DNA from 2 places in the Variovorax sp. GW460-12-1-14-LB1 genome. Region 1 is predicted to be linked to the other one. Evidence: riboswitches for the same ligand, from Rfam matches in the RefSeq annotation. Region 1 holds a riboswitch; the other holds the start of a gene.
The links. Region 1 has a riboswitch for cobalamin ahead of AC07Y4_RS06665 (TonB-dependent receptor domain-containing protein). Riboswitches for the same ligand answer to the same signal wherever they lie in the genome.

Region 1 (14,973 bases):
TCTACAAGCCCGAGTACTACCTCACGCACCCGCTCGAGATTCTTTACGTGTGGCAGGGCGGCATGAGCTTCCATGGCGGCCTGCTCGGCGTGGTCGGCGCCATGGTGTGGTTCTCGCGCTCGCGTGCGCGGCCGTTCTGGCAGGTGATGGACTTCGTCGCGCCCTGCGTGCCGACCGGCTTGGCCGCGGGCCGCGTGGGCAACTTCATCAATGGCGAGCTGTGGGGCCGCTTCAGCAGCCCCGAGCTGCCCTGGGGCATGGTGTTCCCGCAAAGCGGCTCGATGCTGCCGCGCCACCCGTCGCAGGTCTACCAGTTCCTGCTCGAAGGGCTGCTGCTGTTCGTCGTGATGTGGCTCTATGCGCGCAAGGAGCGCAAGCAGGGCCAGGTGGCCGCCGTGTTCCTCATCGGCTATGGCGTGCTGCGCTTCGTGGCCGAGTACTTCCGCGAGCCCGACGATTTCCTGGGCCTGCGTGCACTGAGCCTGAGCCAGGGCCAGTGGCTCAGCGTGCCGATGGTGATCGCCGGCATCGCGCTGTGGTTCTGGTTCGGCCGCGCCGGCAAGACGGGCAGCACCGCGCGCGCCTGACCTCTCCACACCCCGCACAACGCGGCGCAGCACCTTCGGGTGCGCGCCGCTTTTTTTCGTCGATCTCAGGGTAATTCCGGGCCGCAAGGGCAGGGCGCGGCCCTTGCATTGCGTTAACCATGCACTCACAATTATGCGTAATTACAGGAAATTACGCGAAACGCCCACCGACTTTCCGAGTCCTTCACGCATGCGCCTGGTCCCCAATTCCCTCCACGACGAAGTCGCCGCCACGCTGCGCGAGCAGATCTTCGACGGCACGCTGTCGCCCGGCAGCTTCGTGGACGAGGTGGCCCTGTGCGAGCGGCTGTCGATCTCGCGCACGCCGCTGCGCGAAGCGCTGAAGGTGCTCACCGCCGAAGGCCTGCTGCGCCACGAGCCGCGCCGCGGCTGCTTCGTGAACGAGGTGACCGAGCGCGACCTGGACGAAATCTTTCCGGTGATCGCGCTGCTCGAAGGGCGCTGCGCCTACGAGGCCGCGCGCAACGCCAGCGACGCCGAGCTGAACGAGCTCGACGCATTGCACGAGCGCCTGGTGCGCCACGCCAAGGCACGGCGCATCAACGACTACTACGCCACCAACCACATCATTCACGAGGCGATCATCAAGCTCGCCGACAACAAGTGGCTGGCGCAGGTGATCGGCGACCTGCGCAAGATCCTGAAGCTGGCGCGGCTGCAGCAGCTGCACGCGCCGGGGCGGCTCGACCAGAGCCTGTCGGAGCACCTGGCCGTGTTCGCCGCGCTCAAGGCGCGCGACAGTGAGGGCGCCGACGCCGCCATGCGCACGCACATGACGCGCCAGCGCGAAGCATTGCGCGAAGTCATGCAACAGCAGAAATCCCGGGTGATGCCGTGACAGGCACCGCCCACATAGCTAACGGCACAGGAGCAGATCGATGAGTGCGACCGAGTGGTTCCAGGCGCGCCTGCGCATGGGCGAATCGTCCAAGGTTCCCGTGGCGAGCAACGGCGCCACGAAAGGCCCGGCCCGTCACACGCCCAAGCCCAGCGCCCGCACCACCGCCGAGCGGCTGCAGGCCACGCTGCGCAAGGCCGACGAGGCGCTGTCGCCGCGCACGCTGCGCCGCGTGCTGGCCGAGCTGCAGGCGGTGATCGACCCGCGCGTGAGCGAGGTCGAGGGCGGCCGCCGCGCCCATGCCATTGCGCAGGCCTACGCCGGCGCCTCGCCCGAAGAACGCCGCGACTACTGGGCGCTCATGAGCGAGCATTTCGCCGCCGACGCGGGCAAGCTCAAGAGCGCGCGCGACCAGCACCAGAGCGCCGTCGGCACGCCCGACGAAGGGCAGGCCGAGTTGCGCCTGCGCCGCGCGCTGGTGTCGCCGCGCATGCGGCTGCTGCAGCGCTTTGCGGTCGAGCCCGGCGGCATGCGCTTCCTGGTCGACCTGCGCGCCGACCTGCTGCCGTGCCTGAAGTCCGACAAGCGCCTGCTCGCGCTCGAGGCCGAGCTGGAGCACCTGTTTTCCACCTGGTTCGACGTGGCTTTTCTCGAGCTGCGCCGCATCGACTGGAACTCGCCGGCCTCGCTGATCGAGAAGCTCATCCGCTACGAGGCGGTGCACGACATCAAGAGCTGGTCCGACGTGAAGAACCGGCTGGACGACAGCGACCGCCGCTGCTACGGCTTCTTCCATCCGCGCCTGCCGAACGAGCCGCTCATCTTCGTCGAGGTGGCGCTGGTCGACCGCATCAGCGAAGGCATCATGCCGCTGCTCGACGAGGCCGCCGTGCCGGTGCAGCCGGCCAAGGCCACCACCGCGATCTTCTATTCGATCAGCAACACGCAGACGGGCCTGCGCGGCGTGAGCTTCGGCGACTCGCTCATCAAGCGCGTGGTCGAGACCCTGCAGGACGAGCTGCCGCGCCTGAAGACCTTTGCCACGCTGTCGCCCATTCCGGGCCTGCGCGCGTGGCTCGCCAAGAACGCCGCCGAGCTGCTGCCGCGCCTGGACGAGAAGCGCGAAGCCGAACTCGGCCGCCTCGTCGGCTCGGTGCCGCCGACGGCCGAACGCCTGCTGGCGGCGGTTGATGCAGCAACCGAACTCGACGCGAAATCGCCGCTGCGCCAGTGGCTGCTGCAGGCCACCGCCGAGTACCTGGGCCGCACGCTGGTCGACGGCACGCCGGCCGACCCGGTGGCGCGCTTCCACCTGGGCAACGGCGCGCGCGTCGAACGGCTCAACTGGGCCGGCGACCCGTCGGCCAAGGGGCTCAAGCAGTCGTACGGCCTCATGGTCAACTACCTGTACGACCTCAAGCGCCTCGACCGACATCGCACCTGGCTGGCCGAAGGCAAGATCGCGGTTTCGGGAGACATCGAAGGCCTGTTCCTCAAAAAAGGCTGAGTCCGTTCGCTTTGCCGCGGCAGCGCTGCGGCCCGCACCTTGACCGCCGGAGGGCGGCAACATCCACAACGACGACGACAGGAGACGAGACAGATGACGCAACAGAGTTTTCAACGACGCGATGTGCTGCGCGTCGCCGCCGCTGCCGGGGCCGTGGCCCTGTGCGGTGGCGCACGTGCCCAGGGCTGGCCGACCAAGCCCGTGACCATGGTGGTGCCGTTCCCGGCCGGCGGAGGCACCGACGCCTTCGCGCGCCCGCTGTCGGCGCAGTTCGCGCGCGCGGCGGGCCAGACGCTGGTCATCGACAACCGCGGCGGCGCGGGCGGCACCGTGGGCGCGAGCATCGCGGCCAAGCTGCCGGCCGACGGCTACTCGCTCTTCATGGGCGCCGTGCACCACGCGATCGCGCCGTCGATCTACCCCAAGCTCGACTACGACCTCGAGAAAGACTTCGTGCCCCTGATGCTGCTGGCCAACGTGCCGCAGGTGGTGGTGGTCAACCCGAAACGGGTGCAGGCCGCGACCATCCAGGAGCTGATTGCCACCGCCAAGCGCAACCCCGGCAAGCTCAACTACGGCTCGGCCGGTTCGGGCACCTCGCACCACCTGGCGGGCGAGCTGTTCAAGCTGCAGACCGGCACCTTCATCACCCACATTCCGTACCGCGGCGCGGGCCCGGCGCTGTCCGACCTGATCGCGGGCAACGTCGACCTGATGTTCGACGGCCTGGGTTCCTCGGCACAGCACATCAAGGGCGGTCGCATCAAGGCGCTCATGGTGGCCGGCGCCAAGCGCAACCCCGCGTTCCCCGACGTGCCCTGCGCCGCCGAAGTCGGCCTGCCCGACTACACCGTCACCACCTGGTACGGCCTGTGGGCGCCCAAGGGCACGCCGGTCGAAGCGCAGACGCAGATCATCGACACGATGAAGAAGGCGCTGGGCACCGACGAGCTGAAGGCCATCTGGGCCCAGAACGGCTCCGAGATCCCGAACGTCACGACCGCCGCCTACGGCCGCTTCGTCAACGCCGAGATCAAGCGATGGGCGACCGTCGTGAAGGCCTCGGGCGCCAAGCTCGAATGACCGATCGGCAGGTCTCGCTGCGCCGCGAAGGCGCCGTGGCGCTCGTCACGCTGTCGAACCCGGGGCGTCTCAATGCGATGACGCGCGCCATGTGGCGCGCGTTGCGCGCGGTGTTCGACGACCTGCATGGCGACACCGTGCTGCGCTGCGTCGTCGTGCGCGGGGAGGGCGGTGCCTTCTGCGCGGGCGGCGACATCTCCGAGTACCCCTCGTTCCGTTTCGAGGAAGCGAGCCTGCGCGAATTCCACGAGAACGAAGTCTGGGCCGCGCTGCAGGCGATGCTCGACTGCCCGCTGCCGCTGGTGGCCCAGATCGAAGGCGCCTGCATGGGCGCCGGCGTCGAGATCGCCAGCTGCTGCGACATCCGCCTGGCCGGTGCGTCGGCGAAGTTCGGCGCGCCCATCGCGAAGCTGGGCTTTCCGATGGCGCCGCGCGAAGCCGCGCTCGTGCATGGCGCCATCGGCGACGTGCTGGCGCGCGACATGCTGCTGGCCGCCGGCGTGCATGGCGCGCAGCGGCTGTACGACGCCGGTTTTCTGCTGCACGTGCTGCCCGATGCCGAGGTGCCGGCCGCTGTGCAGGCGCATGCGGCGCGCATCGCGGCGCTGTCGCCGCAGGCCGCGCGCCTGCACAAGGCCACCTTTACCGCACTGAAGAGCGGCGGCGCGGCGGCGCAGCAGCTGCTGGCCACCGCGTATGACTATGCCGACAGCGCCGAGCACCGCGAGGGCATCGATGCCTTCCTGGGCAAGCGCCCTCCGAATTTCCGACCTTCCTGAGCCTGCCGTTCGATGATGACGAAGATGATGAAGACGAAGTCCTCCCCCAACGCCAACCTGTTCGCCGCCTTGCGCGCCGCCTTTCCTGCCGATCTCGACGCCATCGCGGTCGAGACCGAGAACGGCCTGCACTATTCGTGGCGCGACCTCGACCGCGCCAGCGCGATGATCGCCAACCTGCTCGACGGCCTGAAGCTCGAGAAGGGTGCGCGCGTCGCCGTGCAGGTCGAGAAATCGGTCGAAGCCATGCTGCTGTACCTCGCGACCCTGCGCGCGGGCTACGTGTTCCTGCCGCTCAACACGGCCTACCAGAGCGCCGAGATCGAGTACTTCATCGGCAACGCCGAGCCCGCCGTGGTCGTGTGCACCGGCCGCAACGCGGCCTGGGTGCGTCCCATCGCCGAGGCGGCCGGCACGCGCCACGTGTTCACGCTGGACGACGACCGCACCGGCACGCTGCTCGACGCCGCGGCGCGCTGCAGCGACCGCCACACCGTGGCCATCAAGAAGCCCGACGACCTCGCCGCCATCCTGTACACCAGCGGCACCACCGGCCGAAGCAAGGGCGCGATGCTCACGCACCGCAACCTGCTGTCGAACGCCGAAGTGCTCAAGGACTACTGGGGCTGGACGAAGGGCGACGTGCTGATTCACGCGCTGCCGATCTTCCACGTGCACGGCCTGTTCGTGGCACTGCACGGTGCACTGCTCAACGGCAGCAAGATCCTGTGGTTCTCGAAGTTCGACCCCAAGCGCATCGTCGCCAAGCTGCCCGAGGCCACCGTGTTCATGGGCGTGCCCACGCTCTACGTGCGCCTGCTGGCGGAGCCGGGCCTCACGCGCGAGGCGGTGCGCACCATGCGCCTGTTCGTCGCGGGCTCGGCGCCGCTGCTCATCGAAACGTTTGACGAATGGCGCGAGCGCACCGGCCACACCATCCTCGAGCGCTACGGCATGAGCGAGACCGCCATGCTCACGTCCAACCCGTATGACGCCAAGAAGGGCGAGCGCCGCGGCGGCACCGTCGGCTTCGCGCTGCCCGGCGTGCAGCTGCGCGTGCGCGACGACGAGGGCAAGGACCTGCCGATCGACGAGATCGGCGGCATCCAGGTGAAGGGCCCCAACGTGTTCGCCGGCTACTGGCGCATGCCCGAGAAGACGAAGGAAGAGTTCACCGCCGACGGCTTCTTCAAGACCGGCGACGTGGGCAAGATCGATGCGCGCGGCTACATCACCATCGTCGGGCGCAGCAAGGACCTGATCATCAGCGGCGGCTACAACGTCTACCCGGCCGAGATCGAGGGCTACATCAACGAGATGCCCGGCGTGGCCGAAAGCGCCGTCATCGGCGTGCCGCACCCCGACTTCGGCGAGGTGGGCGTGGCCATCGTGATCCCCAAGGGCGGCGCCACGATCGACGCCGACGCCATCGTGGCCGAGCTCAAGGCCAAGCTGGCGAACTTCAAGATCCCCAAGCGCTGCTTCGTCGTGCCGGAACTGCCGCGCAACACGATGGGCAAGGTGCAGAAGGCGTTGCTGCGCGCGGAGCACAAGGGGCTGTTCGCCGCCTGAGCCCCGCTGCGCGCCCGGGCTTCAGGCGGCGGGTGCGAGCCCGTTCATCAGCCCGCTGCGCGCGTGGCAGTTGATGTACTCGTAGCTTTGCTCGTCGGCCTTCAGCGCCGACACCTCGTGGTACAGGCGCAGGCGCAGCTCGAAGTTCAGCGCCTGCACGTAGCGCATGAAGCTGCCGAAGATCGCGACGTGTGTCGGGTGCGACTCGGCCCAGCGTTCCATGTCGGCCAGCGAGCGCCAGTAGCTCAGGCCGAAGGATTTCTGCAGCGGTGCGCCGTGCGCGTCGAGGTGGTGCATGAAGCGGTTGCTGTAGCAACCGATGGGCAGGCCCTGGTCGCGCAGAAAGTCCATGCCTTCGCGCAGCACCGGGGCCATGTCTTCCAGGTAGAGCCCGCGTTCCTGGCCGGTGGTCTCGGTCCATTCCTGGCCCGAACGGATCATCGCGAGGTGCGTGTGGCCCGCGATGCGCACGCGCTGGCCTGACGCAGGCGTGCCGGCGATCACCGCGCGCGTGCCCGAAGGCGCGAGCGCGTCGGCCTGCGCGAGCGGGAGTCGATCGCGCATCGACCCCCAGTAGCCGTGCTCCTGCAGTTCGCCGCTCACACCGCCCATCACCACGCCGATGCCCTCGAGGCGGTCGGGCGTGCTGAACAGGGTCTCGAAGTGCACAGCACGCGGGGATGCGATTTCGCGGAAGTAGCCGAGGCCTTCATGCAAGCGCTCGTCGGCGTTCCACCAGGCCTCGATGGCGGGCGTGGCACACCAGCGCGCGAACGCCGCCGCATCGCGCCAGTAGGCGATGGCGATCAGGTTGTCGTACCCGTCGGCGTCGACGCAATGGGCCAGGTCGTGGTGACCGGGGCCGTCGGGCAGGGCGAAGTCGCGGGCGATCTTCAGGAGCGCGGCGCAGGCCCGGCCCTGCATCGCCGGGCCGCGCGATTGCACGCCGAAGTAGCCCATCACGACCTGGGTCGTCGTCACGGGCGCGCGCGCCGACCAACCGGGGTAGGGTGGCGTGTGATCGTCTGCCACGCGGCGCTCGCGGGTGCGCGGGCAGCGCAGGTGCTCGGGGATGGCCGATTCCATGGTGCGGCTCCGTGGTCGGCTCAGGCCACGACCGGCTCGGGCACGCTGCCCTCGGGCTCCGGCGTGAGCTGCACCACCACGGGTGTGCGCCGCGTCTTGTTCAGCAGCAGCTGCGTGACGTCGGGCCGCGAATAGTGGCCGCTCGGATCGGCCGCCGCCTTGGCGAGCGCGATCATGCCGAGGTCGATGTCGGCGATCACCAGGCCTTCGGCGTCCTCGGCCAGCGGCGTGCCCAGCGGCGAGCCGTCCGGGCCATAGATGCGCGCATGTCCGCCGCCGACGCCCAGCATCTGCCGCTTGCCGTCGTCGGTGCACATCAGCTCGCTCATCGCCTTCGACACCGTGGCGCAGGGCGCGATGACGAAGCAGCCGCCCTCGACCGCATACACCTGGCTCGCGGCGTTGTTGACCTCATGGCCCAGCGCGTAGGCCGCGCCGCGGTAGAGCGAGAAGCTCGGCCACGCGCCGCAGTGGATCTGCTCGTTCTGCGCATACATCGCGTACTTGCTCAGCGGCTGCAGGTGCTCCCAGCAGCACAGCGAGCCGATGTTGCCCAGCGGCGTCTCGACCACGTGCAGGTCGGCGCCGTCGCCTTCGCCGAACACGGTGCGTTCCACGTGCGTGGGCTTGAGCTTGCGGCGCGTCTGCACGGTGCGGCCCTGGTCGTCGATCAGCGCCTGCGCGATGTACAGGCTGCCCGCCGCTTTCTCGCTGTAACCGAGCGAGAGCCAGATCTTGTGCTGGCGCGCCGCCGCCTGCAGGCGTTCGAACTCGGGCGAGCCGATGACCAGCGAGTTGTCGTGGTAGCGCTGCACGAACTGCATGCCCCAGGCCGGCGAATCGAGCCAGACCCACCACGGGTAGCCCGGCACCCAGGTCTCGGGAAAGGCGATGAGCTGCACGCCCTGTTTCGCGGCCTGCGCCATGAGGTCGATGGTCTTGTCGATGGTGGCGTCGAGGTCGAGGAAAACAGGCGCGGCCTGCACGGCGGCGACGCGGAGCTTGGGGTGGACGGTGGTCGGCATGGGGTGTTCTCCAGGGGACGATGAACGTAACGAAATCCCCACTGTGCGCACCGGGTTTGCGCGGTGGCATGCGGGTTGCATGAAGCGTAAATTCGCGCCGCCGGAACGCCTTGACCCGGATTGGCGGCGTTCTTGTTCCAGCGTTGCATGTGCCTTGCGAAGGCCTTCCGAGGACCCCGATGACCCCCTTGCTCAGCACCGATGCCGTCCCGCGCGACCAGCGGCTCGCGTACTGGACCGACATGATCTGCAACGTCTACGTGCAGCTCGAATGCGACGCGGTGCGCACCGGCGACGGCGGCGACTTCGAGGGCAGCATCCGCCAGCACGCACTGCCCGGCCTCGGCATGTCGGTCGTGACCTCGCGGGCGCAGAAGGTGATGCGCACGCCGGGCCACATCGCGGCGTCGAGCGACGACTGTTTTCTCGTGAGCATCCAGGCGCGCGGGCAGGGCGTGGTGCGCCAGGACGGGCGCGACGCGGTGCTCGGCGCCGGCGACTTCGCGCTGTACGACAGCACGCGGCCTTACCAGCTGCTGTTCGACCAGCCCTTCGAGCAGATCGTGCTCAAGCTGCCCGGCGAGCGGCTGCGCAGCGAACTGCGCGACACCGAAACGCTCACGGCCACCACCGTGTCAGGGCGCGAGGGCGCGGGGCACCTGCTGCTGGGCATGATCCGCACGCTGCGCGAGGACTTCGACGCGCTGCAGCCGGCCTCGGCGCTGGCGGTGGCCCATGGCGTGCAGAACATCCTCGTGGCCGGCCTGCAGACGTTGCCTGCGGCGCACGCACCGGCGCTCAGCAAGCTCACGGCGTACCACCTCGCGCGCGTGAAGCAGCGCATCGACGAGCAGCTGGCCGATCCGACGCTGTCGGTGGGCACGCTGGCGGCGCAGCTGGGCATGTCGGTGAGCCACATCCACCGCGTGTTCAAGAGCGAGCCGCTGACGCCCTCGCAGTACATCTGGGAGCGTCGGCTTGACGCATGCAGCCGCGACCTGCTGGAGCCGCGCCTGGCAGGGCGGCCGGTGGGAGAGATCGCGTACGGGAGGGGGTTCAACGACGCGGCGCATTTCAGCCGCGCGTTTCGCGAGCGCTTCGGATGTTCGCCGCGCGAATGGCGGCAGCAGCGCTCGCCGCAATGACCGCGGCCACGGCGCATCGGCCGTCGCCGGGGTTGTCGGGTCTTCTTACTGGACCAGCAGCACCGAGATGTCGGTCTCGGCCACGACCTTGGTCGCGACCGAGCCCATCAGCGCGCGGCCCAGGATGCCGTGGCCGTGCGTGCCCAGCACGATCAGCTCGGCCTTCGATTCGGTGGCCGACTTGAGGATTTCCTCGGCCGCGTGGCCGTGGCGCGCGTCGGCGGTGAAGTTGGCCACGCCTTTCTCGGCGAACCAGGCCTTCACCGGGTCGAGCACCTTGGCGTTTTCCTCGGCGTAGTACTCGGTGACGATTTCCTTGCTCAGGTGGCGCGCCACGTGGCCGGAGATGCCGGTGCAGACATTGACCACCACCAGCTCATGGCCGTCCACGAACATGGCGCGGTTGGCGAGCAGATAGTTGAGGGCCTTTTGCGTGTAGGCGCTGCCGTCGACTGCAATGAGGATTTTCATGGCTTTCCTTCTACGACTGTGAACAAGTGCCGCATAGGATGGCACAGGAAAGCCAGCGAGTGTTTGATATGCCTCAGCCCCGCAGGCCCTTCCAGAGCATGTAGGCGGCCAGCAGGTACAGGATGCTCGCGAACACGCGCTTGAGCTTCTTCACCGGCAGGCTGTGCGCGGCCTTGGCGCCCAACGGCGCGGTGAACACGCTGCAGGCCGCGATCACCACGAGCGCGGGCAGCCAGATGTAGCCGAAGGCGCCGGCCGGCAGGCCCTGCACCGACTGGCCGCTGAGCACGTAGCCCAGCACGTTGGCCACCGCAATGGGAAAGCCCAGCGCCGCGCTGGTCGCCACCGCGTTGTGGATCGCCACGTTGCACCAGGTCATGAACGGCACGCTGATGAAGCCGCCGCCCGCGCCCACCAGGCCCGAGATGAAGCCGATGATGCCGCCCGCCGCGAGCTGGCCCCCGGTGCCCGGCATCTGGCGCGTGGGCTTGGGTTTCTTGTCGAGGAACATCTGCGTGGCCGAGAAGCCCACGAACAGTGCGAAGAAGATGGCCAGCGCCGTGCCCTTGAGCAGCGCGAACACGCCCAGGCTGCCCGCGAGGCTGCCGATGACGATGCCGGGGGCCAGGCGCTGCACGATGTCCCAGCGCACCGCGCCGCGCTTGTGGTGCGCGCGCACGCTGGACACCGACGTGAAGATGATCGTCGCCATCGAGGTCGCGATCGCCATCTTCACCGCCAGGTCGGCCGGCACGCCGCGCTGGCCCATGATGATCGTGATGAACGGCACCATCAGCATGCCGCCGCCGATGCCCAGCAGGCCGGCGAGGAAACCGGTGCCCAGGCCGAGCGCGGCGAGTTCGGCGATCAGGAGCGGGTCGAGCAGGGCAGCGAGGTTCACGGGAGGATGGGGAAAGAACGAGCGGCTGAAAAAGCAACGGCCCCGTGCGGTGAAGCAGGGGGCCGTGGCAGGAAAAGGTGTCTGCAGATGGTGTGCCGGACCCGCATCCTGAACCAGGGTTCAGGTGGGCGAGGGCAGCAGGACTTCGGGTTCATCTGACGCGAGATGATCACGCCCGTCAAGCGATGTACCAAGCCCGGCTCCGGAGAGCATTGGAACAAGGAAATATTAAGCCCGACACGTCTGCAGACAAAACGGATTTTACGCCCCGGATGTGCCGGGCCGCGTGCCCTCAGAGCAAATGTCCATCGCCCGCCAGGGCCTGATCGAGTCTCTGAATGAGCTGGGCGGCCTTCGGGTCGGTGTCGGCGGAGCTTTCTTCCGTGCTGCTGGCAGCGACAGGGGCCGGTGCCGCGGCAGCAGCGGCCTGCTGGGCCGCGAGATCGAAAGCCAGGTTCAGCGAGGCGAGCACGGCGATGCGGTCGCGTGCCTTCACCTTGCCCGCGTCGCGGATCTTGCACATGGCCGCGTCCACGCGGTCGACGGCCTCGCGCAGTTGCGCTTCGCCGCCGTCGGGACAGCCGAGCAAGTAGCTCTGGCCCATGATCTGTACTTCAATCTGCTTCATGCGTGATGGGAATCTTCGGAAGGGGGTTCGGCCGGCAGCCGTTCGAGCAGGGCATCGAGGCGGGTGCGGGCCGCGGCGAGCCGCGACTTCAGGCCGTCGCGTTCACGCGTGAGCGCATCGACCTGTTCCTGCAGCAGCGCGTTGGTGCGCTGCACCTCTTCGTGACGCACGAGCAGGCGTTCCACACGCTCGGCGATCTGGTCGATGGGGCTGGAGGCGGGCATGGTTGGCGATTGTAGTTTCCCGGGAATTCGGAACATCCGGCGCACCGCGCGGGGCGCGCACCGGACGTGGCCGAGATTCTGGGGCCTGCGCCGTCCGTGATCAAACCCGGTGTGGCGTGTGCGCCCCGTGGGCTAGGGTGAGTCGGCATTCAGACGGGGCCGCGTTGGCCCGCCTTGCACCCGGATGCGCGAAGGGCGGCGCAGGCCAGAGTCATCTCTGGTCAAGCCGGCCGACAAAGCAGGCGGGTGCAAGGCGGGCCAACCCGAAGGGAAGGACGAATACCGGGCGCATTGCGGCGTTGCGCTTCGCTTGCGTAGCCAAGCTACGCGGCGCTCACCGCGCCTTGCACTGCACCCGGTATTCGTCCTTCGCGGCCCCGTCTGAATGCCGATTCACCCTAAAATCTCGCCCGTTGGTGCTCGCGGCGTGGTTCGCACGGCGCAGTTCAACGGGAAGCAGGAGTGGACGCCCCCCGGGGCCGAAGCCGCCTGCGCTGCCCCCGCAACGGTCAAGCAGACGACGCCGCAACGCGTCACCCCTTTCCATCCAGCCACTGGGCGCCCTGAAACAGGTGCCTGGGAAGGCGGCAAAGGGTCGATCTGCCAGCCCGGATACCGGCCAACAAGGCGGCTGCCGCATCGGCAGCCATGACGCCCATGGCGCCGGCGGGGAAGCCGGCCAGGGCATAGAAGTTCGTTCGGTTCACCCCATGATTTCCTGTGTTTCCCTCTCCAGCGGCCGCGCCAGCGTGCGCCGCAACCGTCCCGCGTGCCTGCCGCTGACGCTCGCCCTGGCCTCGGCCTTCGGCGGCCTGGCCCTGGTGCCGCTGGCCGCGCAGGCGCAAGCCGCCGCAGCAGCACCTGCCACGCTCGACGAGACCGTCGTCACCGCCAACCGCACGCCGCAGGCGCTGTCGGACCTGGTGGGCGATGTCTCCATCATCGACCGCAAGACCATCGAGCGCAGCGGCGCCACCGGCGTGGCCGACGTGCTGGCGCGCCTGCCCGGCATGGAGATCTCGCGCAGCGGCGGCGTGGGCAACGCCACCAGCGTGTTCATCCGCGGCGCCGAATCGCGCTTCACCGCGGTCTACCTCGATGGCGTGCGCATCGATTCGCAATCGACCGGCGGTGCCGGCTGGGAAGGCATTCCGCTCGCGCAGATCGACCGCATCGAAGTGCTGCGCGGCCCGGCCGCCGCGGTGTACGGCTCGGACGCCGTGGGCGGCGTGATCCAGCTCTTCACCAAGCGCGGCGAGGAGGGCGTGTCGCCCTACGCCGGCATCGGCTTCGGCAGCCACGGCCTGCGCCGGATCGAAGGCGGCGTGAGCGGCAAGTCGGGCCTGCTCGACTACTCGTTCGGCGTCGCGCATGAGGAAAGCAAGGGCTTCAACATCCAGCCGATCGCCAAGCGCACGCCCTCGAAAGACGGCTTCACCAACCCCGACCGCGACGGCTACCGCAGCACCTCGGGCAACCTGAAGCTGGGTTTCCAGATCACGCCCGACCAGCGCATCGACGCCACCTTGCTCACCAGCAACACCGAAGCGGCCTACGACCCGTCGGTGAGCTTTCGCACCAAGCCGCCGATCACCTTCCGCAACGACGTGTCGACCAACGAACTGCGCACCGCCGGCCTGACCTGGTCGGCCAAGTGGAACGACATCTACAGCACCCGCCTGCAGGTGACCGATTCGCAGACCGTCTACAAGACCCAGCCCTCGTTCTACCGCACCGAAACCCGCCTGCGCGGCTACCTGTTCCAGAACGAATTCCGCTTCGGCGCGCACCTGGTGACCGCCACGCTCGAGCGCCGCGAAGACGCGCTCGAAAACGCGCCCACCACCTCGGCCAAGCTGTTCTCGCGCGACCGCTCGCAGAACGCCGCCGCACTGGGCTACGGCTACGTGAAGGGCCCGCATTCGCTGCAGCTACATGTGCGCCATGACGACGACAGCGAGTTCGGCGGCAAGACCACCGGCAGCGCCGCCTACGGCTACGCCATCACGCCGAGCCTGCGCGCCACCGTGTCGGCCGGCACCGCATTCCGCGCGCCCACGCTGTACCAGCGCTTCAGCGAGTACGGCCTGGCGAGCCTGCAACCCGAATCGAGCCGCAACGTCGAGCTGGGCCTGCAGTACACGGCCGGCGCCACGCAGGCCGGCATCGTGCTGTACCGCAACCGGGTGCAGAACCTCATCGTGTTCGACGGCAGCGCCAAGGGTTGCCAGTCGTCGTTCGGCTGCTACGCCAGCACGGCGCGTGCGCGCTACCAGGGCGTGACGCTCACGGGCGGCCACCGCATCGGCGACGTCACGCTGCGCGCCTCGCTCGACTACCAGGACCCGCGCGACCTCGCCACCGACCACCTGCTGGCACGCCGTGCCCGGGCCCACGGCACGCTGGGCGCCGACTGGCGCATCGCCGGCTGGACGCTGGGCGCCGAGCTCCAAAGCTCGGGCAAGCGCTACGACGACGCGGCCAACACCGTCAAGCTCGGCGGCTACACGCTGCTCAACCTGTCGGCCAGCAAGCAGATCATGCGCGACCTGAACCTGGTGGCGCGCGTGGACAATGTGGGCGACAAGGACTACCAGTTCGCACGGCTCTACGCCACCGGGGGCCGCACCGCGTACGTCGGACTCAAGTGGACTCCGCAGTAAACACCCGTCGCTCCTCGCCCGGCGCAGCCGTCACCTGCGCCGCGGTGCTCGTGGCCGCGCCGGCCTCGGGGCAGGGCAAGACCACGGTCGCGGCCGCGCTCGCGCGGCTGCACGTGCGCCAGGGCCGCCGCGTGCGGGCCTTCAAGTGCGGTCCCGACTTCCTCGATCCCCACTGGCTCGCGCTGGCCACCGGCGCGCCGGTGCATTCGCTCGACCTGTGGATGACCGGCGAGGCCGACTGCCGCGCGCGCCTGCATGCCGCCGCGAGCGAGGCCGACCTGGTGATCGTCGAAGGCGTGATGGGCCTGTTCGACGGCACGCCCAGCGCGGCCGAGCTGGCCGAGCGCCTGGGCCTGCCGGTGCTGGCCGTGATCGATGCGCAGGCCATGACCGGCACCTTCGGCGCGCTGGCCTACGGCCTGCAGAACTTCCGCCCGGGCCTG
Region 2 (14,973 bases), on a different contig from region 1:
CAGAGCGAGGCCGGTTTCCTCTCGGTGACGGGCACGCCCGACGACCCGTGCAAGTCGGGCAACTCCATCGCCGACATCGCGGCGGGCATGTACGCCTACACCGGCATCCTGGCGGCGCTGATGCAGCGCGGCAAGACGGGCAAGGGCTCGCACATCGACGTGTCGATGCTCGAATCGCTCGCCGAGTGGATGGGCTACCCGATGTACTACGCCTACGACGGCGCGCCGCCGCCGCCGCGCAGCGCTGCCTCGCACGCCACCATCTATCCCTACGGCCCGTTCCCCGCCGGCGACGGCGGCACCGTGATGCTGGGCTTGCAGAACGAGCGTGAGTGGCGCGCCTTCTGCGACAAGGTGCTGCTGCGCCCCGAGCTTGCGAGCGACCCGCGCTTCGACAGCAACGCGCGGCGCAACGAACACCGCGAGGCGCTGCGTGCGCTCATCGTCGACACCTTCGGCGCGCTCAGCGCGGCGCAGGTGCTCGAACGGCTCGACACCGCGCAGATCGCGAATGCGCGCATGAACGACATGGCCGGGCTGTGGGCGCACCCGCAGCTGCAGGCGCGCGAGCGCTGGCGCCAGGTGGGCTCGCCGGCCGGCGACATTCCTGCGCTGCTGCCCGCCGGTCGCCAGAGCGCGTTCGACTACCGCATGGACCCGGTGCCCGCGGTCGGCCAGCACACCGATACCATCCTGCGCAGCCTGGGCCGCGGCGACGACGCGATTGCGGCGCTGCGCGCGGCCGGCGCGGTATGAGCGGACCCGCTAATCAAGCGCTCGCTTTGGCGCGCGCCTTTCTCTTCGTGCCGGCCGACCGGCCCGAGCGCCATGCACGCGCACTGGCGACGGGCGCGGGCGGCGTGATCATCGACCTCGAAGACGCCGTGGCGCCCGCGCGCAAGGCCGAGTCGCGCGATGCGCTCGGTGCCTCGTTGGCAGCGTTGCCCGCCGAAGGGCGAGGGCGGCTGCTCGTGCGCGTGAACGCCAGCGGCACGCCGTGGCATGAGGACGACTGCGCGCGCGCGGCCGGCTGGATCGCCGAGGGCCTCATCGCCGGCATCGTGCTGCCCAAGGCCGAGCACGCCGACGAACTGCATCGGCTGGCCGCCACGGCCGGACCGAAGGCCGTGCTGGTGCCGCTCATCGAATCGGCCGCGGGGCTCGCGGCGCTCGATGCCATCGCGGGCGCGCCGCAGGTGCTGCGGCTGGCCTTCGGCCATCTCGATTTCCAGGCCGACCTCGGGATGGCCTGCGATGCCGACGAGGCCGAGCTGGTGCCCGTGCGCCTCGCGCTTGTGCTGGCCTCGCGCCGCGCCGGGCTGGCCACGCCCATCGACGGCGTGTCGCCCGACTGGCGCGACGCCCAGCGGCTCGCCGCCGACACCGCGCGCGCCCGGCGCGGCGGCTTCGGCGCCAAGCTGTGCATCCACCCCGAGCAGGTCGCGCCCGTGCAGGCCGCGCTCGGGCCCACGGCCGACGAGGTGGCCTGGGCGCACCGCGTCACCGAGGCCGTGCGCGCGGCCGGCGGCGGCGTCGTGAGCCTCGACGGCCGCATGGTCGACGGGCCCGTGGTGCGGCTGGCCGAGCGCTGGCTGGCGCTGGCCGCATCTCACGGCCCGGGCGATTCATCCCTGACGCACTGATCCACAGACAAACCACAAGGAGACAAAGAAGTGAACGCAACGAAGACCTGGAAACTGAAAGCCCTCATCGCAGCCTCGGCGGGCGCCTGCCTGTTCGCCGCCGCATCGCCTGCCGCCGCGCAGGCCGCGTGGCCCGACAAGCCCATCGTGATGGTCGTGCCGTACTCGGCCGGCGGCCCCACCGACGTGGTGGCGCGCATGCTCGCGGTGCCCATGGGCAAGTCGCTGGGGCAGACCGTGGTGGTCGAGAACACCGTGGGCGCGGGCGGCACCATCGCGCCGACCCGCGTGGCCAAGGCGGCGCCCAACGGCTACACCATCCTCATCCACCACATGGGCATGGCCACCGCACCCGCGCTGTACAAGAAGCTCAACTACGACCCGCTGAAAGACTTCGAGTACGTCGGCCAGGTCATGGACGTGCCGATGACCCTGCTGTCGCGCAAGGACTTCCCGGCCAACAACTTCAAGGAGCTGCTGGCCTACGTGAAGGCCAACAAGGAGAAGGTCTCGCTCGCCAACGCCGGCATCGGCGCCGTCTCGCAGCTGTGCGGCATGCTCTTCGCGCACCAGATCGGCGTGCAGCTGACGACCGTGCCCTACAAGGGCGCAGGCCCGGCGCTCAACGACCTCATGGGCGGCCAGGTCGACCTGCTGTGCGACCAGACCACGCAGACCGCGCCCGTCATCAAGGACGGCCAGCGCGTGAAGGTGTTTGGCGTGACCACGCCCAAGCGCCTGTCGAGCATGCCCGACATCCCCACGCTCGACGAGCAGGGCCTCAAGGGCTTCGACGTGAAGGTGTGGCACGGCGTGTACGCGCCCAAGGGCACGCCGCCGGCCGTGATCGAGAAGCTCAACGTGGCCCTGCGCGCCGCGCTGCAGGACGACAACGTGAAGAAGCGCTTCGCCGAACTGAGCACCGAGGCCGTGCCGATGGACAAGGTCACGCCCGAGGCGCTGCGCAGCCACCTGGCGGCGGAGATCGAGAAGTGGGGGAAGGTGATCCGGGCTGCGGGGGTGCAGGCGGATTGAGCGCGACAGCTTGAGAGGCGGTTCGGGTCGGGGGCCGCAATGCCCCGGGCTCAGAGCTTCTTCTTCATGTAGGCGAGGTAGTTGCCGCGCGCGTAGTTGTCGATGCGCGCGAACTCTTCGTAGCCTTGCTTCAGGTAGAAGCCTCGCGCCTGCCACTCGAAGGTTTCGAGCGCGGCATTCCCGGCACCCAGCGCCTTGCCGCGCGCTTCCGCCTCCGCGAGCAGGCGGCGGCCCAGGCCGGTGCCCCGGGCTTCCTCCTCGACGAACAGCACGTCGATGCGCAGCCATTCGAGGAACACGAAGCCGCGCAGCCCGCCCACCAGGCGGCCCTGCGCATCCTTCGCGTTCAGCCACACGGGTTGCGTATCGGGGTACTCGCCGACGAAGCCGTAGTTGAACTCGCGCAACCGGCGGCCCAGGACGCCGGAGCGGACCTCTTCTTCGGAGGCGGTCGAAATCACTGTTTCGGTCATGCGTCGCCGTTCGCCAGCAAGGTCTCCTCGAACAACTTCAGCAACAGCCGCGCGAACACATCCATGTTCCATGGCCGGTCGGTCGCGCCGGTCTCGATCGTGCGGCTGACCACGAGACCGTCCGCGCCGGTCACGGCGATGCAGACATGCCCGGGCGCATCGCCGTACGGGCTGCCCGACGGTCCCGCCGCGCCGCTCTCGCAGATGCCCCACTTCGAACGATGGGCGTCGCGGATGCGGCCCGAGATGAAGCGCGCGTAGGGCTCGGTCTCGCCGCGCATGTCGCCCATGTCCTCGGGCGTGAGGCCGAGCAGGGCCTTGCCGGCGCGGCGCGAATAGATGACCGCGCCGCCCAGGAAGTAGGCCGAGGCGCCCGGCAGCGCGAGCAGGGCGGCCGAGACCAGGCCGCCGGCCGACGATTCGGCGACCGCCACCGTCTGGCGCCGCTCGCGCAGCGTCGCCCCCACGCGGGCGGCGAGCACGGAAAGCGGTTCGAGGTCGGTGAGGTCGGGCGCGGACATGGAGGTCGAAAGAAGTAAGAAAGAAGAAATGACCGACCGTTCGATCGATCAAACAAACAAGCGAAAGAACGATCAGGCTGTGCCCGCACGCGACCCCGGTCGTCGCACATACGACGGCGCGCGCTCGTGGCTCGAGGTGTGGCCGTACACCGTGTCGGCCGGGTAGTACTCGGCCTGCAGCTGCACCTTGGCCGCGGCTTCCTCGCCCGCCACATGGGCGATGAAGGCGAGCATCAGGTCGGTGCCGGCCGACACGCCGGCCGAGGTCCAGACGTGGCCGTCCTGCACGAAGCGTTGCTCCACCACCTTCACGTCGCCGAGCGCGCGCAGGCGGTCGAGCGATCCCCAGTGCGTGGTCGCGGTGCGGCCCGAGAGCAGGCCGGCCGCATGCAGCACGAAGGCGCCGGTGCACACCGACAGCAGCGCCTTGCAGCCGGGCGCCTGCGCGGCCAGGAACTGCACCATGGCGGGGTTGTCGACCTCGCGCCGCGTGCCCATGCCGCCGGGCACGAGCAGAAAGTCGAGCGGCGGGCAGTCGGCGAACGACACATGCGGGTTGATCGACAGCCCCTTGGCGCAGACGACCGGGCCATGCGTTTGCGCTACCACGAGGCAGTTGGCGGGGCCGCCGGCCAGCTTGCTCCACATGGTGAGCATTTCCCGGGGACCGACGAAATCGAGCTCCTCGACCTCGGGGAAGACGACGATTGCGAAATTCATGCGTGCGAACTCCTGGTGGGGTGGCCGGCAGGGGCCCTGTCACGGGCGCGAAGCCGCAAGCATATAGAGTGCCGCCGAGGTGATGTCCGTGACAGCTGGTTGCAAGCTTGGCTCAGTGTTCTCCCTCAGAGTTGTGTGGCCTGAAAATGGCTAGAGTGAAGGCGGCCGTTCAGGCTTTTTGCTAGCTTCAATCAAGGAAATCTCATGAGCAAGAAAGTTGCATATGTCACCGGAGGCATGGGTGGCATCGGAACAGCCATCTGCCAGCGTCTCTACAAAGACGGGTTCACCGTGGTCGCAGGTTGCGGCCCCACGCGGGACTACGCCAAGTGGCTGGCCGAACAGAAAGCCGAAGGCTTCGAGTTCCACGCGTCGGTCGGCAATGTCGGCGACTGGCAATCCACCGTCGAAGCCTTCTCCGCCGCCAAGGCGGCCCACGGGGCGATTGACGTGCTCGTCAACAACGCCGGCATCACGCGGGACCGCATGTTCCTCAAGATGACGCCCGAGGACTGGAGCGCGGTGATCGAAACCAACCTCAACAGCATGTTCAACGTCACCAAGCAGGTGGTGGGCGACATGGTCGAAAAGGGCTGGGGCCGCATCATCAACATCAGCTCGGTCAACGGCGCCAAGGGCCAGGCCGGCCAGACCAACTACTCGGCGGCCAAGGCCGGCATGCACGGCTTCACGATGGCGCTGGCGCAGGAGCTGGCCAACAAGGGCGTCACCGTGAACACGGTGAGCCCGGGCTACATCGGCACCGACATGGTCAAGGCCATCCGCCAGGAAGTGCTCGACAAGATCGTGGCCACGATCCCGGTCAAGCGCCTGGGCGAGCCGAGCGAAATCGCTTCCATCATCGCGTGGCTCGCCACCGACGAAGGCGGCTACAGCACCGGGGCCGACTTCTCGGTCAACGGCGGCCTCCACATGCACTGAGCATGCGCGCCACGCCCTGAAAACAAAAACCCGCTTCGGCGGGTTTTTTCATTTGGGCCGAAACGACCCCCACAGGACACACGACTTCAACCATCGAAAGCAACCCGACACGAACCCTTTCTTCTGCGTTTTCCTTCATCTTTTCAGGAGGCAGTCATGGCACATACAACAAGCACAGTACCCAGGAAGCTCCCCCTTTACCGTTCCCTGTACGTGCAGGTGATCACCGCGGTGATCGTCGGCGTGCTGCTGGGGTACTTCTACCCCTCGCTCGGAGAGTCGATGAAGCCCTTGGGCGACGGCTTCATCAAGCTCATCAAGATGATCATCGCGCCGATCATCTTCTGCACGGTGGTGGTCGGCATCGCCGGCATGGAAGACATGAAGAAGGTCGGCAAGACCGGCGGGCTGGCGCTTTTGTACTTCGAGATCGTGAGCAGCATCGCGCTGGTGGTCGGCCTCGTGCTGGTGAACCTGCTCAAGCCGGGCGCGGGCATGAACATCGACGCGTCCACGCTCGACACCAAGGCCATCGCGGCCTACACCGGCCCCGGCAAGATGACCGGCACGGTCGACTTTCTGCTCAACGTGATTCCCTCCACCGTGGTCGATGCCTTCGCCAAGGGCGAGATCCTGCAGGTGCTGCTCATCGCGGTGCTGTTCGGCTTTGCGCTGCACCGCTTCGGCGGGCGCGGCACGCTGGTGTTCGACGTGATCGAGAAGGGCTCGCACGTGCTGTTCGTGATCGTCAACTACATCATGAAGCTCGCGCCCATCGGCGCCTTCGGCGCGATGGCCTTCACCATCGGCAAGTACGGGCTGGGCAGCCTGCTGTCGCTGGGCAAGCTCATGGGCACCTTCTACCTGACCTGCCTGCTGTTCATCTTCGTGGTGCTGGGGCTCATTGCGCGCTTTCACGGCTTCAGCATCTGGAAGTTCATCAAGTACATCAAGGAAGAGCTGCTGATCGTGCTGGGCACCTCGTCCAGCGAATCGGTGCTGCCGCGCATGATGGAGAAGATGGAGAACCTGGGCGCCCACAAGACCTGCGTGGGGCTGGTGATTCCCACGGGTTACTCGTTCAACCTGGACGGCACCTCGATCTACCTGACGATGGCGGCGGTGTTCATCGCGCAGGCCACCAACACGCCGATGACGCTCACGCAGGAGATCACGCTGCTGGCCGTGCTGCTGCTCACCTCGAAGGGGGCGGCCGGTGTCACGGGCAGCGGCTTCATCGTGCTGGCGGCCACGCTGTCGGCGGTGGGGCATGTGCCGGTGGCGGGGCTGGCGCTCATCCTGGGCATCGACCGCTTCATGTCGGAGGCGCGCGCGCTCACCAACCTGATCGGCAACGGCGTGGCCACCATCGTGGTCGCCAAGTGGACCAACGAACTGGACACCGAGCGGCTGCAGGCCGGGCTCAACAACGAGAGCTGGGTCGAGTCGCAGGAGCCCGAGGAGCTGGTGAACGCGCGCGAATCGAAGATGGCGCAGTAGCCGGGGCAGGGCGCCGGCCTGCGCGTTTGGGTGCGGTGCGGCGCGTTTCGGTGCGCGTCAGTGCACCAGGGCCACCGCGAGCAGCGGCTGCGCCCTGGCATCGAGCTCGCGTTCGTACAGCGGGGCGGCCTTGGCGTAGGCGCCCTGGGCGCGATGGGCCGCGGCCAGGTTCTGCCGGCTGTACAGCACGGCGTGTGCGTCGGGGCGCCGCTGCTTCTCGTGGATCGCCAGGGCGCGTTCGTACAGCGCAATGGCCTGGTCGAAGGCCTCGCGGCGGTAGTGCAGGCCGGCCAGCGCGCTCAGCGTGAACGCCACCCGCGGGCTGTCCGGCCCGGCGGTCTTTTCCTGGATGGCGAGCGCGGCCGTGTACGACTGCGCGGCCCGGGTCAGCTGCCCCTGCCGCTGGTGGACATGGGCCAGCAGCACGAGGCTGAGGGCCGCGTCGGCGGACTCGGGCCCGCCTGTGCGTTGCGCCGTCTGTAGCACCTGCTGCGCCAGCTCGAGCGTGCCGACGTCGTAGCAGTTGGCGTTGATGCGTTGCACGAGTTCCTGGCGCAGCACGCGCCATTCGGGGTTGCCGTCCTGCGCGTACAGCGCGCCGAACTGCGAGGCCGCCAGGACGACGCCGGCGGCAAGCCATGCCTTCGCGAATTTCATGGGGCCGAATCTAGTGGCCCGGCCCGAAAAACGAATACCTCGTTCATGGGAGTCCGCGCCCGCGGGGGGGGGGCCCCGGGGCGCGGACGGCGCTGGCGCCCCGCCTCAGGCGAGATCGAAGCGGTCCAGGTTCATCACCTTGGTCCAGGCGGCCACGAAGTCGTCGATGAACTTCTGCTGGCTGTCGGAAGCGCCATAGACCTCGGCGATGGCGCGCAGCTGCGCGTTGGAGCCGAACACCAGGTCGACGCGCGTGCCGGTCCACTTGAGCGTGCCGGTCTTGCGGTCGCGGCCTTCGTACTCTTCCTTGGCGTCCGACACCGCCTTCCACTCCGTGCCCATGTCGAGCAGGTTGACGAAGTAGTCGTTGCTCAGCGTGCCGGGCGTCTTCGTGAAGACGCCGTGGCGCGTCTGGCCGACGTTGGTGTCGAGCACGCGCAGGCCGCCGACCAGCACCGTCATCTCGGGCGCCGTGAGCGTGAGCAGCTGCGCCTTGTCGATCAGCAGTGCTTCGCCGGGCACGCTGTAGCGGCCCTTCAGGTAGTTGCGGAAGCCGTCGGCCGCGGGCTCCAGGGGCTCGAACGAGGGCACGTCGGTCTGCTCTTGCGAGGCGTCGGCGCGACCCGGCGAGAAGGGCACCTTCACTTCACGCCCGCCATTGCGCGCGGCCTGCTCCACGCCCGCCCCACCGGCCAGCACGATCAGGTCGGCCAGCGAGATCTTCTTGCCGCCGGTCTGCGCCGCGTTGAACTCGCTCTGAATGCCTTCGAGCACCTTCAGCACTTGGGCCAGCTGCGCGGGCTGGTTGACGGCCCAGTCCTTCTGCGGTGCCAGCCGCACGCGGGCGCCGTTGGCACCGCCGCGCATGTCGGAGCCGCGGAAGGTGGAGGCCGAGGCCCACGCCGTCGACACCAGCTGCGCGGGCGTGAGGCCCGAGGCCAGCACCTTCTTCGTCAGCGCCGCGACGTCGTTGGCGTCGACCAGCGGGTGGTCGACGGCCGGGATCGGGTCTTGCCAGATCAGCTCTTCGGCCGGCACCTCGGGCCCGAGGTAGCGGGCGCGCGGGCCCATGTCGCGGTGCGTGAGCTTGAACCAGGCGCGCGCGAAGGCGTCGGCGAGCTGGTCGGGGTTGGCCAGGAAGCGGCGCGAGATCTTTTCGTAGGCCGGGTCCAGGCGCAGCGACAGGTCGGTGGTGAGCATGGTCGGCGCGTGGCGCTTGGCGGCGTCGTGCGCGTCGGGGATGGTGCCGGCACCGGCGCCGCCCTTGGCCACCCACTGGTGCGCGCCGGCGGGGCTCTTGGTCAGCTCCCATTCGTAGCCGAACAGGTTCTCGAAGAAGTTGTTGCTCCACTTCGTGGGCGTGGTGGTCCACGTCACTTCGAGGCCGCTGGTGATGGTGTCGCCACCCTTGCCGGTACCGAAGCTGTTCTTCCAGCCGAAGCCCTGGTCTTCGAGGCCGGCGGCTTCGGGTTCCTTGCCGACGTTCGAGGCCGGCCCCGCGCCGTGGGTCTTGCCGAAGGTGTGGCCGCCGGCGATGAGCGCCACGGTTTCCTCGTCGTTCATGGCCATGCGGGCGAAGGTGTCGCGGATGTCGTGGGCCGCGGCGATCGGGTCGGGGTTGCCGTCCGGGCCTTCGGGGTTCACGTAGATCAGGCCCATCTGCACGGCGCCCAGCGGGTTCTCGAGGTTGCGGCTGTGCGGCACCTTGCTGTCGTCGTCCTTCACGAGCACGCCGCGGTCTTTCTCGACGCCGGGCGAGCCCTGTGCGTAGCGCACGTCGCCGCCCAGCCAGGTCTTCTCGCGGCCCCAGTACACGTCCTGGTCGGGCTCCCACACGTCGGGGCGGCCACCGCCGAAGCCGAAGGTCTTGAAGCCCATGGTCTCGAGCGCGACGTTGCCGGTGAGGATCAGCAGGTCGGCCCAGGAAATCTTCTGGCCGTACTTCTGCTTGATCGGCCACAGCAGGCGGCGCGCCTTGTCCAGGCTCACGTTGTCGGGCCAGCTGTTGAGCGGCGCGAAGCGCTGCTGCCCTCGGCCCGCGCCGCCACGGCCGTCACCGATGCGGTAGGTGCCGGCGCTGTGCCAGGCCATGCGGATGAAGAGCGGGCCGTAGTGGCCGAAGTCGGCCGGCCACCAGTCTTGCGAGTCGGTCATCAGCGCGGCGAGGTCTTTCTTCACCGCGGCGAGGTCCAGGCTCTGGAAGGCCTTGGCGTAGTCGAAACCGGCGCCCAGGGGATCGGATTTGGAGGAGTGCTGGTGCAGCAGGTCCAGGCGCAGCTGCTCGGGCCACCAGTCGCGGTTCGTGGTGCCGGCGCCGGTGGCCTGGCTGAACGGGCACTTCGCTTCGGTTTTCTCGTTGCTCATGGGGAGGCTCCTGTTGTTGGGGGGACGGGGGGACCGCTCAAATTCTGGATGAGAAAGGTGTCGATGCGAATAGAAGTGCTTTATGCCTACGATAGTTCGCGTCGCTTCCGTAGGGGTGTAGACGCAGGCCCGTAGAAGCCTGCGGGCTTCAAAGGTTGGGGGCCGTTCCTGCAAAATGGACCGATGCCCCACAGCGTCTCCCTCATCAATACGATTGCCGCCGGCCTGGGGTTGGCGCTGGTGTTCGGCTTTCTCGCGGCGCGGCTGCGATTGCCGGCGCTGGTGGGGTACCTCCTGGCGGGCGTGATCATCGGCCCGTTCACGCCCGGCTTCGTGGCCGACGCGGGCATTGCCGCGCAGCTGGCCGAGATCGGCGTGATGCTGCTGATGTTCGGCGTGGGCCTGCACTTTTCGCTGGCCGACCTGCTCGCGGTGCGCAAGATCGCGCTGCCCGGCGCCATCGCGCAGATCGCGGTCGCCACGCTGCTCGGCGGCGGCCTCGCCATGTGGTGGGGCTGGAGCTGGGGCACGGCGCTGGTGTTCGGGCTGGCGCTGTCGGTGGCGAGCACGGTGGTGCTGCTGCGTGCGCTCGAGAGCCTGGGCATCCTCGATTCCTTCACCGGCCGCATCGCGGTGGGCTGGCTGGTGGTCGAAGACCTCGCGATGGTGCTGGTGCTCGTGCTGCTGCCGCCGCTGGCGGGCGCGCTGGGCAGCACCAAGGTCGACACCAGCGGCGACCCCGTCTGGCAGACGCTGGGCCTCACGCTGCTGCAGGTCGGCGGCTTCGTCGTGCTGATGCTGGTGGTGGGGCGGCGCGTGTTCCCGTGGATCCTCTGGCAGGTCACGCGCACCGGTTCGCGCGAGCTGTTCACGCTGTGCGTGGTGGCGGCGGCCGTGAGCATCGCCTTCGCCTCGGCGGCGCTGTTCGGCGTGTCGTTCGCACTGGGCGCCTTCTTCGCCGGCATGGTGATGCGCGAGTCGCAGTTCAGCCACCGCGCGGCGCAGGAGTCGCTGCCGCTGCGCGATGCGTTTGCCGTGCTGTTCTTCGTGTCGGTCGGCATGCTGTTCGACCCCTCGGTGCTGCTGGAGCGCCCGCTGCAGGTGCTGGCCGTGGTGCTGGTGATCGTGCTGGGCAAGTCGCTCGCGGCCTGTGCGCTGGTGCTGGTGTTCCGCTACCCGCTCGCCACCGCGCTCACGGTGAGCGCGAGCCTGGCGCAGATCGGCGAGTTCTCGTTCATCCTGGCCGGGCTGGGCGTGTCGCTCGGCCTGCTGCCGGTGGAAGGGCAGAGCCTGGTGCTGGCGGGCGCGCTGATCTCCATCGCCACCAACCCGCTGTGGTTCAGCCTCATCGCACCGCTGCAGAAATGGCTGCACGCGCATTCGAAGTTCGCACGCGAACTCGACGCGCGCAGCGACCCGCTGGCCGAACTGCCCATGACCACCGAGGCCAAGTACCTGTCGCGCCAGGTGGTGCTGGTCGGCTACGGCCGGGTGGGCCGGCGCATCGCCGCCGAGCTCGAGACGAACGACATCCCCTACGTGGTGGCCGAGCAGAACCGCGAGCTGGTCGAGAAGCTGCGCGAGGCCGGCATCCCCGCCGTGTGGGGCGACGCGGCCGACCCGGCGGTGCTGATCCAGGCGCATGTGGCACGCGCCCGCGTGCTCGTGGTGGCCACGCCCGACGCCATGAACGTGCGCCAGATGATCGAAACCGCGCGCACGCTGAACCCCACCATCCAGACCGTGGTGCGCAGCCACAACGAGCAGGAAGCCCGCCTGCTGGCCGCCGAAACCGACGCGAAGGTGTTCCTGGGCGAACAGGAACTCGCCCAGGCCATGGCCCGCGATGTGGTGCAGCGCGCCGCCGCGATGGCGGTGCCAGCTTGACGATTCAAAGGTCCTCGATCACCAGCGTGCGATAGCGCTCGGCGATCGAGTAGGGCACGGTACGCACCAGTTCCATCACGCGCTCGGTGATGGCGCCGTCCTTGGTGCGGATCAGCAGGCCCGTGTGGCCTTCGTGGGCCAGCTGGATGAAGGCGCGCACCGTGTCGCCGTCGGTGCCGGCGGAGGGCAGGGGACTGTGCGAGGCGTGCACGGTCGGCGCGATTTCCGCCAGGACGGTTTCGGCCGGTATCAGGTAGACCTCGTCGCCGCTCACGATGCCTTTCGCGATCAGCCCGTGGCCGATGCGGCTGGCGTCTTCGACGCTCGGAAACATCACCAGGGAGTAACCGGTCGGGTAGAACGCGCCACCGAAGGCGGCGCGCATGTTGGGTTCAAGCGTGAAATGTTTCATGCTGACTCCTTGTTCTGATGCAACTCCCCACCCCTAACATTAGGCCGCGCGGCGTCCATGCACTGTAGGAGAAGCCCTAGTACTGACAACCGCGCCGGCCCCTTGCCCGTTCAAAGGCGGGTTCATTCCCTGTTTCATTTCTCTGACCGTCATGCCTTCGCCGAGAGACATCGCACTCACCGTCCACGAACTGGAAGAAGGGGAGTTCTACTGGGTGCTGATGGAGGCCGTGGACGGCTCGCCCGGCGACTCCACCCATGTGTACGTGCCGCTCGAAGCCGCCCACGAGCCCTACGCCACGTATTCGAATGCACTGGTGGCCGGCGTGGCGGTGCTGCGGCGGCTGTTCGGGCCCGACGGCAAGCCCGTCTGACGGGGCCCGCAAGGGCGCCGCCGCAGGGCGCTCCCTATAATCCCGGCGGTTGGAAACATTGGTTCACACCGGTGTCGTCCAACACCCCACGGTTCGAAGGTGCCCTGCACGACCAGTCACAGGATTGGCGGCGGGGTTAAACGGGAAGCAGGTGCGAGGCGTCGTTTTTTCGAACGACCCTTCCATTCCTGCGCTGCCCCCGCAACGGTCAGCGGACATCGACACCCTCAGGCCCCGGCGATTCTTCGCCCGGGCAGCCACTGCGCTTCGGCGTGGGAAGGCGAGGGCTTCGGCGCCGAGGTGCATGCATTGCACCCCGACGCACTCCGCGAGCCCGGATACCGGCCTTCGCAACCGCCTTCGGATGCTGCGGGAGTGCGTGTCCGGGCCTGCCGCTTTTCCCTCGCGCGAAACGGCACCGCCCCTCGTCTCTTCTCCCTCGGCGTCCGCGATCGGTCAGGAGCCTGCGGGGACGCGGGCCACAGGAGAAGTCGGATGAATCGCATTGCATCGCCACCGCGCGATCGCTCGGGCCCACCCCTGCAGCGGGCGCGCCTTTCGGGTCTTTCAGGTCTTTCGCTGGGGCTCGGCCTCGCTTGCGGGCCCGCCCTGGCCCAATCGGGCGACACACCCGGTCGCCCCAGCCTCACGCCCGTGCAGGTCGAAGCCAGCCGCCACACGCCGCTGGCCCTGGACGAACCCACGCAGACCGGCAGCCGCCTGGGCCTCACGCCGCTCGAAACGCCCGCCAGCATCGAGGTGCTCACCGGCGACGCGATCCGCGCGCGCGGCGACGTGTCGGTGGTCGAGGCCGCGAGCCGCGCCACCGGCATCACGGGGTCGCCCGCGCCGGGCAACGGCGGCTCGTCGCTGTCGGCGCGCGGCTTCAACGGCCACGGCTCGGTGATGCAGCTGTACGACGGCACGCGCCTGTACGTGGGCGCGGGCACCGTCACCTTCCCGTTCGACACCTGGTCGACCGACCGCATCGAGGTGCTGCGCGGCGCCGCCTCGGTGATGTTCGGCGAGGGCGCCATCGGCGGCGCGATCAACGTGGTGCCCAAGAAGCCCACGCGCGGCCCGGTGCAGAACGAAGCGCTCGTGACCGTGGGCTCCGACGCCACGCGCCAGGTCGCCTTCGGCAGCGGCGGGGCGATCAACGACATGCTCTCGTACCGCTTCGACATCAGCCACCGCAAGACCGACGGCTTCATGCGGCGCGGCGAGGCCGAGAGCCTGGCGGTGGGCGGCGCGGTGCGGCTCGATGTGTCGCCACGGCTGCAGTTCACGCTCTCGCACGACGAGGGCCGCCAGACGCCGCAGCGCTATTTCGGCGTGCCGCTCGTCAACGGCCGCCTGAGCAGCCTGAACCGCGAACAGAACTACAACCTCGACGACGCCGAGGTCAAGTACCGCGACCGCTGGACCCGCCTCGATGCGCAGTGGACGCCCAACGACGCCGTCACCGTGCGCAACCAGCTCTATCGCCTGGACAGCAAGCGCCACTGGCGCGACAGCGAAACCTACACCTACAGCGCCATCACGAACCGCGTGACGCGCGGCGACTACCTGGAGATCGGCCACGACCAGGAGCAGATCGGCAACCGCACCGACGCCACCTTCAAGCACGCGCTGTTCGGCCTGAAGAACCAGGTGCTGGTGGGCTTCGACGCCAACCGCATCGACTTCCTGAATTCGAGCGACACGCCCTACGGCGGGCGCTCGGTGGTCGACGCCTTCGTCTTCAACCCCGGCACCTACGCTTCGCCCACGCCCTACCTGCCGCGCTACAAGACGAAGACCAGCACCTACGCCTTCTTCGCCGAAGACAAGCTGGCCTTCAACGAACACTGGTCGGTGGTCGGCAGCCTGCGCTGGGACCGCGCGAAGATCGTGCGCACCGATCCGCAGAACCGCGCCCCGCGCCTGGACAAGACCTTCGAGTACGCCACGGGTCGCCTCGGCGTGGTCTACGCGCCCGACGCCGCGCAGTCGTTCTATGCGCAGGTGGCGCGCGCGGCCGATCCGCTCACCGGGCTCATCAGCACGTCCGCCACGCAGGTGCCGTTCGAGCTCAGCGTGGGCAAGCAGGTCGAGGTGGGCTACAAGCGCCAGCTGGCCGAGGGCCGCGGCGCCTGGAGCGTGGCGGCCTACCGCATCGAGAAGACCAAGCTGCTGTCGCGCGACGCGAACGACCCGACCGTCGTGCAGCAGATCGGCAAGCAGTCGTCCGAAGGCATCGAGGCCACGCTCGACCTGGCGTTGACCTCCACGCTGCGCCTCGAGGCCAACGCCGCGCGGCTGCGTGCGCGCTACGACGACTTCAATGAAGCGGTCGGCAAGTCGCTGGTCTCGCGCGCGGGCAACACGCCGGCCGGCGTGCCCCAGGTGGCGGCCAACCTGTGGCTGCACTGGCGCTTCCTGCCGCAGTGGGAGGCCGAGCTCG

Region 2: it holds a riboswitch for cobalamin, as region 1 does, so the genes downstream of both, AC07Y4_RS14900 (TonB-dependent receptor) here and AC07Y4_RS06665 (TonB-dependent receptor domain-containing protein) in region 1, are expected to answer to the same signal.

The regions. Positions count from the first base shown of each region.
Region 1 covers NZ_JBWKYF010000008.1:121,780-136,752, forward strand. Annotated here, with positions in the region: gene lgt (prolipoprotein diacylglyceryl transferase) at 1-587, shown strand, start outside; gene AC07Y4_RS06605 (GntR family transcriptional regulator) at 778-1,446, shown strand; gene AC07Y4_RS06610 (malonyl-CoA decarboxylase) at 1,487-2,953, shown strand; gene AC07Y4_RS06615 (Bug family tripartite tricarboxylate transporter substrate binding protein) at 3,047-4,036, shown strand; gene AC07Y4_RS06620 (enoyl-CoA hydratase/isomerase family protein) at 4,033-4,815, shown strand; gene AC07Y4_RS06625 (malonate--CoA ligase) at 4,843-6,387, shown strand; gene AC07Y4_RS06630 (phenylacetaldoxime dehydratase family protein) at 6,409-7,473, opposite strand; gene AC07Y4_RS06635 (carbon-nitrogen hydrolase family protein) at 7,494-8,498, opposite strand; gene AC07Y4_RS06640 (AraC-like ligand-binding domain-containing protein) at 8,678-9,643, shown strand; gene AC07Y4_RS06645 (universal stress protein) at 9,689-10,114, opposite strand; gene AC07Y4_RS06650 (sulfite exporter TauE/SafE family protein) at 10,188-11,015, opposite strand; gene AC07Y4_RS06655 (cell division protein ZapA) at 11,308-11,643, opposite strand; gene AC07Y4_RS06660 (hypothetical protein) at 11,640-11,867, opposite strand; cobalamin riboswitch at 12,266-12,505, shown strand; gene AC07Y4_RS06665 (TonB-dependent receptor domain-containing protein) at 12,578-14,530, shown strand; gene AC07Y4_RS06670 (cobyrinic acid a,c-diamide synthase CobB) at 14,515-14,973, shown strand, end outside.
Region 2 covers NZ_JBWKYF010000025.1:12,501-27,473, reverse strand. Annotated here, with positions in the region: gene AC07Y4_RS14965 (CaiB/BaiF CoA transferase family protein) at 1-756, shown strand, start outside; gene AC07Y4_RS14960 (HpcH/HpaI aldolase/citrate lyase family protein) at 753-1,643, shown strand; gene AC07Y4_RS14955 (tripartite tricarboxylate transporter substrate binding protein BugD) at 1,674-2,678, shown strand; gene AC07Y4_RS14950 (GNAT family N-acetyltransferase) at 2,729-3,151, opposite strand; gene AC07Y4_RS14945 (CinA family protein) at 3,148-3,672, opposite strand; gene AC07Y4_RS14940 (DJ-1/PfpI family protein) at 3,745-4,392, opposite strand; gene phbB (acetoacetyl-CoA reductase) at 4,597-5,334, shown strand; gene AC07Y4_RS14930 (dicarboxylate/amino acid:cation symporter) at 5,491-6,834, shown strand; gene AC07Y4_RS14925 (tetratricopeptide repeat protein) at 6,892-7,491, opposite strand; gene katG (catalase/peroxidase HPI) at 7,597-9,855, opposite strand; gene AC07Y4_RS14915 (cation:proton antiporter domain-containing protein) at 10,039-11,742, shown strand; gene AC07Y4_RS14910 (hypothetical protein) at 11,747-12,154, opposite strand; gene AC07Y4_RS14905 (hypothetical protein) at 12,306-12,527, shown strand; cobalamin riboswitch at 12,609-12,891, shown strand; gene AC07Y4_RS14900 (TonB-dependent receptor) at 13,023-14,973, shown strand, end outside.